2 linked regions of the Actinokineospora baliensis genome follow. The protein of the gene in region 2 interacts with the protein of the main gene of each other region in a pairwise test. Links are inferred from orthologs where the notes say so. Each region holds a gene or a part of one and is shown on either strand. Other genes may lie near its edges.

Region 1 (6,645 bases), 4.2 Mb from region 2 along the record:
CACCTCGAGCGGCTTGACCTGCTCGGTGAAGAACGTGCCCAGGGTCTGGGCGTACACGTTGGCCAACTGCCGCGCGGACACGTCGCGGCGGTCGTAGGAGTAGCCCCACAGGTCGACGTGCCGGATGCCGCCGCGGCGCAGGCTCTCGTACTCGCTGTAGCGGCCCGCGGCCGCGAACCCGATCCGGTCGTGGATCTCCGACACCTTGTGCAGCGTCGCCGAGGGGTTCTCGGCGACGAACAGCACGCCGTCGGCGTACTTGAGCGCGATGACGCTGCGGCCCCGGGCGATGCCCTTGCGGGCGTACTCCGAGCGATCGCGCATCAACTGCTCGGGCGAGGCGTACAACGGCATCGTCACGGGGCGGGCTCCTTCTCGACCGGGGTAGGCGTGCTGGCTGGTCTGGTCGCGGGCACGTCAGCCGCGGGGGTGCGCGGAGCGCTGGGCGACCACGGCGGCGGCCACCGAGGCGGCCTCCTCCTCGGTCACCCGCACCGCGCCGGTGTCGGCGGTGATGGTCGCGATGCTCGGGTAGATGCCGCGGCCCATGTCGGGTCCACCGGTGGCCGAGTCGTCGTCGGCGGCGTCGTAGAGCGCCTCCACCGCCGCGCGCAGCGCCGCGTCCCGGTCGCCGTCGGGCTGGTAGAGCTTCTTGAGCGCGGAACGGGCGAACACCGAGCCCGACCCGATGGCGTGGAACCCGGCGCGCTCCTCGTAGCGGCCACCGGTGATGTCGTACGACACGATCCGCCCGGCCCGCGCGGGGTCCTCGGCGTCGATGTCGTAGCCGACGAACAGCGGCAGCACGGCCAGCCCGGCGAGCGCGACGTCGAGGTTGCCGCGCACCATGCTGGCCAGCTTGTTGGCCTTGCCGTCGAGCGAGAGCTGGACGCCCTCGATCTTCTCGTAGTGGCGCAGTTCCACCGCGTACAGCCGGACCATCTCCACGGCCAAGCCCGCGGTGCCCGCGATGCCCACCGAGGAGTAGTCGTCGGTGACGAAGACCTTCTCGATGTCGCGCTGGGCGATGATGTTGCCCGCCGTCGCCCGCCGGTCACCGGCGATCAGCACACCGCCGGAGAAGGTCAGCGCGACGATCGTGGTGCCGTGCGGGGCGGCGTCGACCGGCGCGACCCGCTCCCCCGCGCCGCGGCCGCCCGGCAGCAGCTCGGGGGCCTGCGACCGCAGGAAGTCGGTGAACGACGAGGTGCCTGCCGACAGGTAGGCGGCCGGGAGCGCGGCGCCCAACTGCCCTCGGGACGAGGTGTGTTCCATGCCTTCTTTCAATCCTGTCGCTGGACGGGGTGGGAGCGGGCTGCCCTGGGCGGGCAGCCGCTCACTCGCCGCCCTTCTGCACGTAGGCGCGGACGAAGTCCTCGGCGTTCTCCTCGAGCACGTCGTCGATCTCGTCGAGGATGGCGTCGGTGTCGTCGCCGAGCTTCTCCCGGCGCTCCTGCCCGGCCGCGGTGGTGTCGTCGACGCCGTCGTCGCCGTCTCCGCCGCCCTGGCGCTGCGTCTGCTCCTGGGACATGTCGCCTCCCGGTGTGGACTGGGGCCCTGTACTCGAACACTACCCAGGTGCGGCCCCTTTCGTCGTGGGCCGCGCCGGTCACATGATCGACCGGATCAGCGCTTGGCCGCCCCGGTGAGCGCGTCGACGAGCTCCTCGGCGGTGTTCGCGGCGTCGAGCAGCGCCCCGACGTGCGCTTTCGTCCCGCGCAGCGGCTCGAGGGTGGGGATGCGCACCAGCGACTCGCGGCCGAGGTCGAAGATCACCGAATCCCACGAGGCAGCCGCGATGGCGCTCGGGTAGCGCTCCAGGCAGCGGCCGCGGAAGTAGGCCCTGGTGTCCTGCGGCGGGGTGGTGATGGCCGCTCGCACCTCGTCCTCGGTCACCAGCCGCCGCATCGAGCCCCTGGCGACCAGCCGGTTGTAGAGGCCCTTGTCCAGCCGCACGTCGGAGTACTGCAGGTCCACCAGCTGCAGCCGCGGCGACGACCAGGCGAGGCCGTCGCGGGCCCGGAAGCCCTCCAGCAGCCGCAGCTTGGCGGGCCAGTCCAGCCGGTCGGCGCACTCCATCGGGTCGCGGCGCAGCGCGTCGAGCACCTCGCCCCAGGTGCGCAGCACGTCGCGCCCCACCCGGTCCACCTCGGTGCGGTCGGCGTGCTCGGCGACCAGCTCGTGGTAGGCCTGCTGGATGTCGATGCCGGTGAACCGGCGGCCGTTGGCGAGCTCGACGGTGGCCCGCAGCGTCGGGTCGTGGCTGAGCACGTGCACCGCGCGGACCGGGTCGGCCAGCTTGAGGTGGTCGAACCGGATCCCGGCCTCGATCAGGTCCAGCACCAGCGCGGTGGTGCCGACCTTGAGGTAGGTGGCGGTCTCGGCCAGGTTCGCGTCGCCGATGATCACGTGCAGCCGCCGGTACTTGTCGGCGTCGGCGTGCGGCTCGTCGCGGGTGTTGATGATGCCGCGCTTGAGGGTGGTCTCCAGGCCGACCTCGACCTCGATGTAGTCGGCGCGCTGGGACAGCTGGAAGCCCGCGCCGTCGCCGGAGGCGCCGAGGCCGACCCGGCCGGAGCCGCAGATGACCTGGCGGGAGGCGAAGAACGGGGTGAGGCCGCCGATCACCGACACGAACGGGGTGGAGCGGGCCATCAGGTAGTTCTCGTGGGTGCCGTAGCTGGCGCCCTTGTTGTCGATGTTGTTCTTGTAGAGCTGCAGCCGGGGCTGGCCGGGGACGGTGGCCGCGCGCAGCGCCGCCTCCTCCATCACCCGCTCCCCCGCCTTGTCCCAGATGACCGCGTCGCGCGCGTTGGTGACCTCGGGCGCGGAGTACTCCGGGTGCGCGTGGTCGACGTAGAGCCGGGCCCCATTGGTGAGGATGACGTTGGCCGCCCCCAGGTCCTCCACGTCCGGGTCCGTCGGCGCCATGCCGGGCACACCCAGGTCGAACCCCCTGGCGTCGCGCAACGGCGACTCCACCTCGTAGTCCCACCTGGCCCGCCGCGCGCGCGGGATGTCCGCCGCCGCGGCGTAGGCCAGCACGACCTGGGTCGATGTCAACACCGGGTTCGCCGTCGCGTCGCCCGGCACCGCGATGCCGTACTCGACCTCGGTTCCCATGATCCGCCGCATACGGCAAGCCTACGGGTCCTGCCCCGCCGGTTCGCCGTGAGACGTGCCGCCGCGGATATGTTGACCGCGTGGAGATGGGTGTGGAGATGGTCGCGCACTACGACGCGGACGGGTCGGTGGTGGGAGCGGTCCCGCGGTCGCGGATGCGGGCGGAGGGCCTGTGGCACGCCTGCACCTCGGTCCTGGTGCGCTCCGGCGACCGGGTCTACGTCCACCGCCGCACCGACACCAAAGACGTCTTCCCCGGCGCGCACGACTGCTGGGCGGGAGGCGTGGTCGCGGCCGGCGAACCGGTCGACGAGTGCGCCGTGCGGGAGCTGGCAGAAGAACTCGGGGTCACCGGCGTCCCGCTGACCCCGCTGTTCACCCTCCGCCTGGAAGTCGCCGGGGTCCGCGAGCACCTGCACGCCTACGAAACCCACTGGGACGGCCCGATCACCCACCAACCGTCCGAGGTGGCCGACGGCTGGTGGATGACCATCGACGACCTCCGGACCCGCCTGGCCGACCCCACCTGGCCCTTCGTCCCAGACGGGCGGCTAGCGGCCCTGGAGTGGCTCAAGCGCCTCGACTGAGCGCTTGCGGCAGCGACATCCGGGCGCCCCCGGCGCCCGAGGCCCACAACCACACCGACGGACGGCCGCCCTGGAATGGCCTCGAGCACCACCGCCTGACCGCCACCGACGGCGACATCTAGGCGCCCCGCGCTGGCAGACCACGCCCGCACCACAAGTCGCGGACGGCCCTCCTCGCAGGCCCTAGCCGCCCTCGTCCCAGACAGTTGACGGCCGCCGTGGAGTGGCTCAAGCGCCTCGGCTGAGCGCCGCAGCGGCGGTCGGTGACACTCGGGTGATGGCGGCCTTGGCGCGGGTCGCGGTGCTGGCTTCGACCGTCACGACTGTGGCCAGGGGGCCTGCGGCCAGGGCGACCGTGCAGGAGGACTTGGCTGTGCCGGTAGCGCACCAGGCGAACTTGGCGTCGGTGCCGGGGAGGGCTGGCAGGGGCACCGCCTTGTCCACCTGGAAGGTCGTTCCGCCGACCTTGAAGGTGGTGCAGTCCAGCCCGGCGCGGACGGTCTCGACGAACTCGGTGGCGTCTTCGGCGTAGAGCACGACCTGGCGGAGTTTGGCGCCGCTGGGGTAGGTCCAGGCACCTTGGCGGGAGGGGCCGGTGCCCAGGTCGATGCCGCAGTCGGGCAAGGCAGTCACGCGGGGGGCGGAGGGGTCGCCGGTGACTTCCTCGGCCACCAGGTCGCTCGCGCGCAGCACCCCGAGCGCGACGACCTGTTCCGGCTGCGGCTTGGCGCTGGTCGTGGTGGTGACGGGGGCTGCGGTGGTGGTCGGCGTGCTGCTGGTGGACGTCCCGGTGGTGGGGTCGTCGTAGTACGTGTAGAGGTCGTTGGGGCGGTTCGAGCAGGCCGCGAGCGCGGCGAGCGGGAGCGCGACGGCGGCGAGGGCGCGGGCCCGGGGCAACGGTCGTCCCTTCGGGGGAGGCTGGTTGATCACCCGGACGGTATCGGGTCCACCGCCGCCCGGTGCGGGCGGTCGACCGACGGCCGTGGCGGCCGGTTCACCTCGCGTTGGCGCGCCGGTCGCCGCCGGGTGCCATGGTGTCGCCTGGGGAGGTCTCGACGCGACGTGGGCCCCGACCAGGTGCCTGGTCGGGGCCCACGCGGCGTTCGCGGTCCAAGAGTCCTAGAGGTACTGACCGGTGTTGGTGGCGGTGTCTATCGCCCGACCGGACTCCTGGTTCTTGCCGGTGACCAGTGTCCTTATGTAGACGATGCGCTCACCCTTCTTGCCGGAGATGCGCGCCCAGTCGTCCGGGTTGGTCGTGTTGGGCAGGTCCTCGTTCTCGGCGAACTCGTCCACAATGGCGTCCAGCAGGTGCTGCACCCGCAGACCGGGCTGGCGGGTCTCCAGCACGGACTTGATGGCCGCCTTCTTCGCCCGGTCCACGATGTTCTGGATCATCGCGCCGGAGTTGAAGTCGCGGAAGTACAGGACCTCCTTGTCCCCGTTGGCGTAGGTCACCTCCAGGAACCGGTTGTCCTCGGTCTCCTCGTACATCCGCTCGACGGTGTGCTGGATCATCGCGTCGATGCACACCCGCTTGTCGCCGCCGAACTCGGCGAGGTCGTCGGCGTGGATGGGCAGGTTGGTGGTGAGGTACTTGGAGAAGATGTCGCGGGCCGCCTCGGCGTCCGGCCGCTCGATCTTGATCTTCACGTCCAGCCTGCCCGGTCGCAGGATGGCCGGGTCGATCATGTCCTCGCGGTTGGAGGCGCCGATGACGATGACGTTCTCCAGGCCCTCGACGCCGTCGATCTCGCTGAGCAGCTGCGGGACGATGGTGGTCTCCACATCGGAGGACACACCGGACCCGCGGGTGCGGAAGATCGAGTCCATCTCGTCGAAGAACACGATCACCGGGGTGCCCTCGGACGCCTTCTCCCGCGCCCGCTGGAAGATCAGCCGGATGTGCCGCTCGGTCTCGCCGACGAACTTGTTGAGCAGCTCGGGGCCCTTGATGTTGAGGAAGTACGACTTGGCGTCCTTGGGCGCCTGGTCGCCGCGCGCCGCGGCCACCTTCTTGGCCAGGGAGTTGGCCACCGCCTTGGCGATCAGCGTCTTGCCGCAGCCGGGCGGGCCGTAGAGGAGAACGCCCTTGGGCGGGCGCAGCTCGTACTCGGCGAACAGGTCCTTGTGCAGGAACGGCAGCTCCACGGCGTCGCGGATCTGCTCGATCTGGCGGAACAGGCCACCGATGTCGGCGTAGTCGACATCGGGCACCTCCTCCAGCACCAGGTCCTCGACCTCGGCCTTGGGCACCCGCTCGTAGGCGTAGCCGGACTTGGCGTCCACCAGCAGAGAGTCACCCGGCTTGAGCGGCGCCTCGGTCAGCGGGTCGGCCAACCACACCACCCGCTCCTCGTCGGCGTGCCCGATTACCAGCGCGCGGGTGGCGACCTCCTCACCGTCGACGGCGAGCAGTTCGCGCAACGTGGACACCTCGCCGATGCGCTCGAAACCACCGCCCTCCACCACGGTGAGCGCCTCGTTGAGCCGCACCGACTGGCCCCTGCGCAGCTCGGAGCCGTCCACAGCGGGCGACACCGAGACCCGCATCCTGCGGCCCGCGGTGAACACGTCCACAGTGCCGTCGTCGTGACCTTGCAGGAACACCCCGTAGCCGCTGGGCGGCTGGGCGAGGCGGTCGACCTCTTCGCGCAGCGCGAGCAGCTGGCTCCTGGCCTCCCGCAACGTGTCGACCAGCTTGGTGTTCCGCTCGGTGAGCTGGTTCACCCGCTCGGTCGCCTCCGCGAGCCGCTGCTCGAGCAGCCGCGAATGCCGTGGCGATTCCGTCAGTTTCCGGCGAAGCAGAGCGACTTCCTCTTCGAGGAAGCGGATCTGCGCGGCCTCGGACACCTCGGGGCGCTCGCGCCCTGGGTCCACCGCGCCTCCGTGCTCACCGTCGGCGTTGTCTGGCCGACTGCCGGGACGATCGTGC
Region 2 (7,510 bases):
GCTGAGGTAACGGACAGGTACGGTAGGCACCATGACGGGCCGGACCGACCCCCCAACGCAGGGTTCCAGCGCAGCGCGCGCCCTGCTGTTCGCCGCTTTAGGCCTGGCCCTGGCCTCGACCGCGGTGCTGGTCCTCAGCGACTCGCTGCGGTGGATGCGGCTGGGCGTGGTCGCCGCGCTCTGGGCCGCCCTAGCCGGGGCCTTCCTCGCCGCCCGCTACCGCAGGCAGGTCGCCGACCGCGCCGAAGAGGCTGCGCAGCTGCAGCACGTGTATGAGCTCGAGCTCGAACGCGAGGTCGCCGCCCGCCGTGAGCACGAACTCGAGGTCGAGGCCACCACCCGGCGCAAGGTCGAAGAAGAGACCTCCAACGACCTCGACGCGCTGCGCGAGGAGCTCAAGAACCTCCGCCAGAGCCTCGAAGTGTTGCTCAGCGGCGGCGAGGTCTTCGTCGAGCGCTTCGCCCTGCACGCCGAAGCGACCCGCATGCGCGGCCTCGAAGGCGGCGCCATCGCCGCCCGGCCTGCCAACCAGGTCCGCCACATCACCGCCGCGGGCGAGCCGGACACCCAGCTGATCGGCCGCGTCCCCCGCGCGAACTGGACCGGGGAAGAAGAACCGGACCGCATAGACCCCGACTGGACCCCCTCCTGGGAGTCGTCCCGCCAAGCCCCCATCCCCGCCCAAAACCGCGTCCGCCCCGCCCAAGCCCGCAGCATCGCCCCAGGACGCCAAGAGGCCGAAGCCGCACAGCCCCGCCGCGCGGACGTGAGCCAAGAAGTCGCACGCCCCGCCGCCCGTCCACAGCAGCGCCCCGAGCCCACCCGCCGTACCGCCGCCAATGGCACCCGGCCCGGCCCAGAGGCCAGCCAAGAGTTCAGCCCGGTGCGCCGCGACGCCAACGGCACGCAGCGGGGCCCGGAAGCCAGCCAGGAACTCGCCCCTATCCGACGAGACGCCAATGGTGCCGCGAGGGGTGCTGAGGCGAATCAGGGCCGCCGCGACGCGAGCTCTGCGCCGCGCGGCCAAGAGACTGCCCGCCGGGACGCCAATGGCGTCGGGCGGGGACCGGAAGCCAGCCAGGAGTTCAGCGCTGCCCGGCGGGATGCCAGTGGAGTCGCGTGGGATGCGGAGGCGAGTCAGGAGTTCGCTCCTGTTCGGCGGGATGCCGCCTCGCGTGGTCCGCAGGTCGGCCAGGAGTTCGGCCCGGCTCGGCGGGATGCCAACGGGGCCCCGTGGGATGCGGAGGCCAGCCAGGAGTTCGGGCCCGATCGGCGGGACGCCACTTCGCGTGCCCCACAGGGTGGCCAGGGCGCGCGTGGGCCTGAGGCCAGCCAGGAGTTCAGTCCTGTTCGGCGGGATGCCGCTTCGCGTGGTCCGCAGGCCAGTCAGGTCGTGCGCGGGCCTGAGGCGAGTCAGGAGTTCGGCCCCGTCCGGCGGGACTCGCGCGGCCCCCAGGTGAGCCAAGAGTTCCCCGCGGTTCGCCGCGACTCCCATGGTGTTGGCCCGCAGGTGAGCCAAGAGCTCCCCGCTGTCCGCCGGGACGCCAATGGCGCTGCCGCCCAGGTGAGCCAGGAGTTCCGCCGTGACCCCGCTGGTGCCGCGCCCGGCTCGCAGGTGAGCCAAGAACTCGCCGTGGCTCGGCGGGCACCGGCCGCCGCCCCCGACTTCTCCGCTGTGCGCCCGAGCCCACCGGACTTCCGCGCCCCGGTCGCCGGGCCGCAGGCGAGTCAGGAGTTCGCGCCGGTGCGCCGACAGGCCGAGCAGTACCCCCCGGCCCGGCTATCGGCCCCCGGGCCCATGTCGCAGCCCCCGGCGCCAGGTGCACAGCCCCCGGCGTCGGTGTCGCAGCGCCCAGCGCCAGTCGCCCAGTCCCAGGCGTCGGTGTCGCAGTCCGCGGCACGGCCACCAGCCGCCAACCACCCGGCGCCGGTTGCGCCCGCCGCCCAGCCCGCTGCCGCGCGGGACCTCCCGCCCACCCACCGGCCGCGGTCGGCCGAGCGCACCGAGGTGGCCATGCAGCCCGCCCCCGAGCCCGGTGGTCGCAGGCGCGCGGTGACCGGCACGTTCCCCCCGGTCACCGCAGAGAGCCAGCCGGACAGCGGTGGCAGGCGGCGTCGGGCTGAGGGTGCGCCGACCTGGCAGGAGACCATCGAGCCGGAGGACACCGGGTCGCACTCGTCCGGCAAGTCCGTCAGCGAGTTGCTCGCCGCGCACGGCGCCGGGAACGCGCCTCGCAGGCACCGTCGTCGCGGCGAGGAGTGAGCCGCCGGACGGGGTGTCCGGTTTGGCCCTAAGATCGCTTGTCGTGTCTGACGGGGTTCCGCGGCGGCACCTCCCGCGGCGGTTGACGGTTCTCTTGCCGGTCGCCGGGTTGGTGGTGCTGGCCGGTTGTGGGTTGACGTTGCTCGCGTTGAGCACCGCGCGGGTCGGCTGGGTGGCCGAACTGGTCGGTGTGGCTGGCGCGCTGCTGCCGGTCGGGCCGGTGGTCGCGGCGTTCCTGTGGGTGGACCGGTGGGAGCCGGAACCGGCCAGGCTGCTGTGGCTGGCCTTCGGCTGGGGTGCCTGCGTCGCGACGGTCACCGCGCTGCTGATCAACAACACCGCCGAGGCCGTCGGTGATCTGCTGCTCGGCAAGGGCAGCGGCGACAAGATCAGCGCCATGGTGTCCGCCCCGCTGGTCGAGGAGGGCGTCAAGGGCCTGTTCGTGCTGGGGATCCTGCTGTTCCTGCGCGAGGAGTTCGACGGCGTCGTCGACGGCATCGTCTACGCGGGACTGGTGGCGGCCGGGTTCGCCTTCACCGAGAACATCTACTACTTCGGCCGCGCCTTCGCCGAGTACGGCTTCGGGGACAGCACCTCGCCTGGGGTGGTGGCCGCGTTCATCCTGCGCGGGGTGCTCTCGCCGTTCACCCACCCGCTGTTCACCGTGATGATCGGCATCGGCTTCGGTGTGGCGGCCAGGTCGGCGGCCAGGCGCACCCGGGTCTTGGCGCCGCTGCTGGGCTACCTCGCTGCCGTCGTGTTGCACGCGTTGTGGAACACGACCGCCACGATCGGGACCGCGAACACCTTCCTCACCGTGTACTTCCTGGTCATGGTCCCGCTGTTCGGCGCGGTGGTGTACTTCGTGCACTGGCACCGCAAGCGCGAGCAGCGGGTCGTGGCGGCGCAGTTGCCCGCCATGGTCGACACCGGGGTCATCGTTGTGTCCGAAGTGGACCTGTTGGCCAGCATGAAGGGCCGCAAGAAGTGGCGCTCGCAGGTGCGCGCCCAGTCCGGACCGGACGCGGCGAAGGCCGTGGCCGACTACCAGGCCGCGGTCAGCGAGCTCGCCTTCCTGCGCCACGCGGTGGCCGCGGGCAGCGCGGGCGTCGACGCCGACGGCCGGGAGGCGCGGCTGCTCGACGTGGTCCGGCAGGCCCGCCGCAAGGCGGTCGATGTGGCGCGGGCGACCCGGTGAAGCGCGTCACCCGGCGGCCACCGGCGCCGCGCGCGACGGCTACTCTCGCGTCGTCGTCCGGTACCCGCGCCGATGCGGGACTGGAACGAGGCTAGGGAGCTTGTTCGCCATGTCTTCGGTGCCGCGCGTGAAGTCCGGCCGCTCATGAGCAGGCCTGCTCGGTTGTCGGTCGGCGTCGTGTCCGCCGGTCGGGTCGGTGCCGTGCTCGGGGCCGCCCTCGCCCGCGCCGGGCACACCGTGACCGCTGCCTCCGCCGTGTCCCGGGAGTCCCTGCGCCGCGCCGAGCAGTTGCTGCCCGACGCCGCTGTCCTCCCGCCGGACCAGGTCGCCGCTACGGCCGATCTCGTGCTCCTGGCCATCCCCGACGACGCCCTGCCCGGCATGGTCCGCGGCCTCGCCGCCGCAGGCGCGCTGCGCCCGGGCCAGATCGTGGTGCACACCTGCGGCGCGCACGGCGTCGAGGTCCTAGAGCCCGCCGTCGAGCACGGTGCCCTCGGTCTCGCGCTGCACCCGGTGATGACCTTCACCGGCCGCGAGGAGGACCTGCAGCGCATCGCCGCGTGCAGCTTCGGGATCACCGCCGCCGACGGCGACGACGTGGCCTGGAACGTGGCCGAGGCGCTGGTCGTGGAGATGGGTGCGGAGCCCGTCCGGGTCCCCGCCGCCGCTCGGCCGCTCTACCACACCGCCCTCGCGCACGGCGCGAATCACCTGGTCACCCTGGTCGGCGAGTGCGTGGACCTGCTGCGCGACGCCGGGGTCGCCACCCCCGAGCGCCTGCTGGGCCCGCTGCTGTCGGCCGCGCTGGACAACGCGCTGCGCCACGGCGACCGCGCCCTCACCGGCCCGGTCGCCCGGGGTGACGCGGGCACCGTCGCCAGGCACGTCGAGGTCCTCGCCGAGCGGGCGCCGCACATGCTGCCCGCTTACCGCGCCCTGGCCTCGCGCACCGTCGCCCGCGCGACCGACGCGGGACTGCTGCGCCCGGACCTGGCGCCCGACGTCACCGCCGCGATCGAGGAAGAGACCCCATGAGGCCCAGCTTCACCCCAGGCAAGCTGCACGTGCACTCCTCCCCGGTGGAGCTGGGCAAGACCACCAGGGCCCTGCGCGCGACCGGCCGCAAGATCGCGTTCGTGCCCACCATGGGCGCGCTGCACGAGGGCCACCGGGAGCTGATGAGCCGCGCCCGCCGGATCCCGAACACCGTCCTGGTGGTGTCGATCTTCGTGAACCCGCTGCAGTTCGGCGCGGGCGAGGACTTCGAGCGCTACCCGCGGCCGCTGGCCGAGGACCTGGCGGTCTGCGAGGCCGAGCGCGCCGAGCTGGTGTTCACCCCCGACCGCGAGGCGCTGTACCCGGAGGGCGCGCAGGTCACCGTCCACCCAGGACCGCTGGGCGACGAGCTGGAGGGCTCGGTCCGACCGGGGCACTTCGCGGGTGTGCTGACCGTGGTGGCGAAGCTGTTCAACATCGTGCGCCCCGACTACGCGCTCTTCGGCGAGAAAGACTTCCAGCAGCTCGTGCTGATCAAGAAGATGGTCCGCGACCTGGACATGGACCCGCACGTCGTCGGCATCCCCACGGTCCGCGAGCGCGACGGCCTGGCCAAGTCCTCCCGCAACGCCTACCTCGACGCCGACCAGCGCACCGCGGCCACCGCGCTGTCGGCCGCGCTCACCGCGGGCGCCTACGCGGGAGCCCAGGGCGCTCAGGCCGTGCTCGCCGCTGCCGATGCGGTCTTGGCGGGTACCCCGGAACTCAAGGTCGACTACCTCGCGCTGCGCGGACCCGATCTCGGGCCCGCCCCGGAGCGCGGGGAGGCCAGGCTGCTGGTGGCCGCCCGGCTCGGCGGCACCCGGCTCATCGACAACGTCGGCCTGCTGCTGGGCGGCGCCGATCTCGGAACGCACGGATAGGAGAGGTCCGCGATGTTGCGCACGATGCTCAAGTCCAAGATCCACCGGGCCACCGTCACCCAGGCCGACCTGCACTACGTCGGCTCGGTGACCATCGACCCGGTCCTGCTGGAGGCCGCCGACCTGCTGCCGGGGGAGAAGGTCGCCATCGTCGACGTCACCAACGGCGCCCGCCTGGAGACCTACGTCATCGAGGGCGAGCGCGACAGCGGCGTGATCGGCATCAACGGCGCCGCCGCGCACCTGGTGCACCCCGGTGACCTGGTCATCCTCATCGCCTACGGCGTGATGGACACCGCGGAGGCGGCCACCTACGAACCCAAGGTCGTCTTCGTCGACGCCGACAACCGCATCGCCCACCTCGGTGCCGACGCCGCCCACGCCCCGGCCGGTTCCGGCCTGCTCAGCGGCGCCGCCACCGAACCGCCCGCCGAGACCGCCGACGCCGCCCGACTCGACGCCCTCCTCGCCCCGGAGAGCTGACCCGGTGCTGCTCACCGTCGACGTCGGCAACACCAACATCGCCCTCGGCATCCACGACGCCGACCGGCTCGTCGGCGACTGGCGGATGCGCACCGACGCCAGGATCACCGCCGATGAGCTGGCCATGACGATGCGCGGCCTCCTCGGCACCCACGCCGACGCCGTCACCGGGGTCTCCGCCCTGTCCACGGTCCCCGCTGTCCTGCGCGAGCTACGCGCGATGCTCACCCGCTACTACCGCACCGCCCACCGAGTCATCGTCGAACCCGGCGTCCGCACCGGCGTCCCCCTCCTGGTCGACAACCCGAAGGAGGTGGGCGCCGACCGGATCATCAACACCCTCGCCGCCCACCACCTCTACAACACCGCCTGCGTGGTGGTCGACTTCGGCACCTCCACCAACATCGACGTCATCTCCGCCAAAGGCGAGTTCCTCGGCGGCGTCTTCATGCCGGGAATAGAGATCTCCGTCGACGCCCTGGCCGCCCGGGCGGCCGCGCTGCGCAAGGTGGAAATGGTCCGCCCCCGATCCGTCATCGGGAAAAATACGGTGGAATGCCTCCAGTCCGGCATCATGTTCGGCTTCGCAGGCCAGGTCGACGGCCTGGTCCGCCGAATAACCGCCGAACTCTCCCGAACCGGCCACCAAGGCCCCACCACCGTAATAGCCACCGGCGGCCTAGCCCCCCTAGTGGTCGACGAGGCCGAGACCATCGAGCACCACCACCCCGAACTAACCCTCCTGGGCCTCCGCCTCGTCTACGACCGCAACCGCCGCTAACCACAGTCCACTCAGGCCAGCCCCGGCTCCGCCAGCATCACCAGCCACTGGACACTCGGAACAGCCGGTGCCAAACCAACCCACCGAGCCAGCCCACTCAAAGCAACCACTGGACACTCGGAAGCCGCCCACCCAATGCTCGATGGGGCGGACTTGGTTTGTGTGGGGGAGCGGTGCCCGTAGCCTTGCTTCGCTGCAGGGCCATGCTTTTCGGCCCCGGCTTTTGCGGTCCTGCCACGGGTAGCGCAGGGGCCCCGCGCAAAACAAGTTCGCCCCATCGAGCACCCCCAACCCACCACGGATCGCGTCGCAATGCCGCAGGCGAGCCGACCGGCCCCGTCAAGCACTCCGCTCCACGGCGGGTCCGGGGCGCGAGCCGACCGGCCCCATCAAGCACTCCGCTCCACCACGTGTCCGGGTCGCAATGCCGAAGGCGAGCCGCCCCCTGAAGCCGCTGGTGCCAACCCAAGGCGAGGCGGCTCTAAATCCGCACCGCCCGCACCGCCGTAGTCAACATCGGCCGCTCAAACTCCCCCTGCGAAGTCTCCGGCCTCGACCACAAATACGTCCGCAACTTGTCGAACGTGGCCACCCGCTCCGCCTCCTCCACCACCAGCATCCGTGACAACGTCCCCAAACTCGCCAGCATCGACTCCACCGTCCGCCGCTGCGAGTGCCGCCACGTCCGCCGCTCCGCCTCCGCCAACCGCTCGTGACGCGGCGTGTGCTCCTCGTGCTGCGCGTTCCCGACCAGCTCCGCGAGCCCCGCCACCCACGGCACGCTGAGGTCGTCGTAGTTCCACAGCGCCCCGAACACCCCGCCCGGCCGCAGCACGCGCGTGATCTCCGCCAGCGCCTCGGGCGTG

Evidence for each region. Proteins that work in one complex are often made in the same cells at the same time.
Region 1: the proteins of panC (region 2) and JOD54_RS26545 interact in binary tests that used the Escherichia coli proteins (3 or more experiments, as listed by UniProt). The link is inferred for Actinokineospora baliensis from one-to-one orthologs.

What each region holds. Positions count from the first base shown.
Region 1 is NZ_JAFBCK010000001.1:5,963,407-5,970,051, forward strand. The notes cover bases 2,055-4,959. They hold JOD54_RS26545 (NUDIX hydrolase), read left to right. Parts: upstream 2,055-3,209; coding sequence 3,210-3,710; downstream 3,711-4,959. Other genes in these bases: dop (depupylase/deamidase Dop), read right to left, coding at 2,055-3,135; JOD54_RS26550 (hypothetical protein), read right to left, coding at 3,939-4,607; arc (proteasome ATPase), read right to left, coding at 4,830-4,959. In the rest of the region: prcA (proteasome subunit alpha), read right to left, coding at 1-360; prcB (proteasome subunit beta), read right to left, coding at 418-1,275; JOD54_RS26535 (ubiquitin-like protein Pup), read right to left, coding at 1,337-1,531; more of dop, read right to left, coding at 1,627-2,054; more of arc, read right to left, coding at 4,960-6,645.
Region 2 is NZ_JAFBCK010000001.1:1,788,644-1,796,153, forward strand. What follows is about bases 3,449-6,436. They hold panC (pantoate--beta-alanine ligase), read left to right. Parts: upstream 3,449-4,492; coding sequence 4,493-5,380; downstream 5,381-6,436. Other genes in these bases: JOD54_RS08515 (PrsW family intramembrane metalloprotease), read left to right, coding at 3,449-3,461; JOD54_RS08520 (Rossmann-like and DUF2520 domain-containing protein), read left to right, coding at 3,606-4,496; panD (aspartate 1-decarboxylase), read left to right, coding at 5,393-5,863; JOD54_RS08535 (type III pantothenate kinase), read left to right, coding at 5,868-6,436. Outside these bases: JOD54_RS08510 (DUF6779 domain-containing protein), read left to right, coding at 32-2,263; more of JOD54_RS08515, read left to right, coding at 2,307-3,448; more of JOD54_RS08535, read left to right, coding at 6,437-6,644; JOD54_RS08540 (class I SAM-dependent methyltransferase), read right to left, coding at 7,126-7,510. UniProt on the Escherichia coli protein: Catalyzes the condensation of pantoate with beta-alanine in an ATP-dependent reaction via a pantoyl-adenylate intermediate.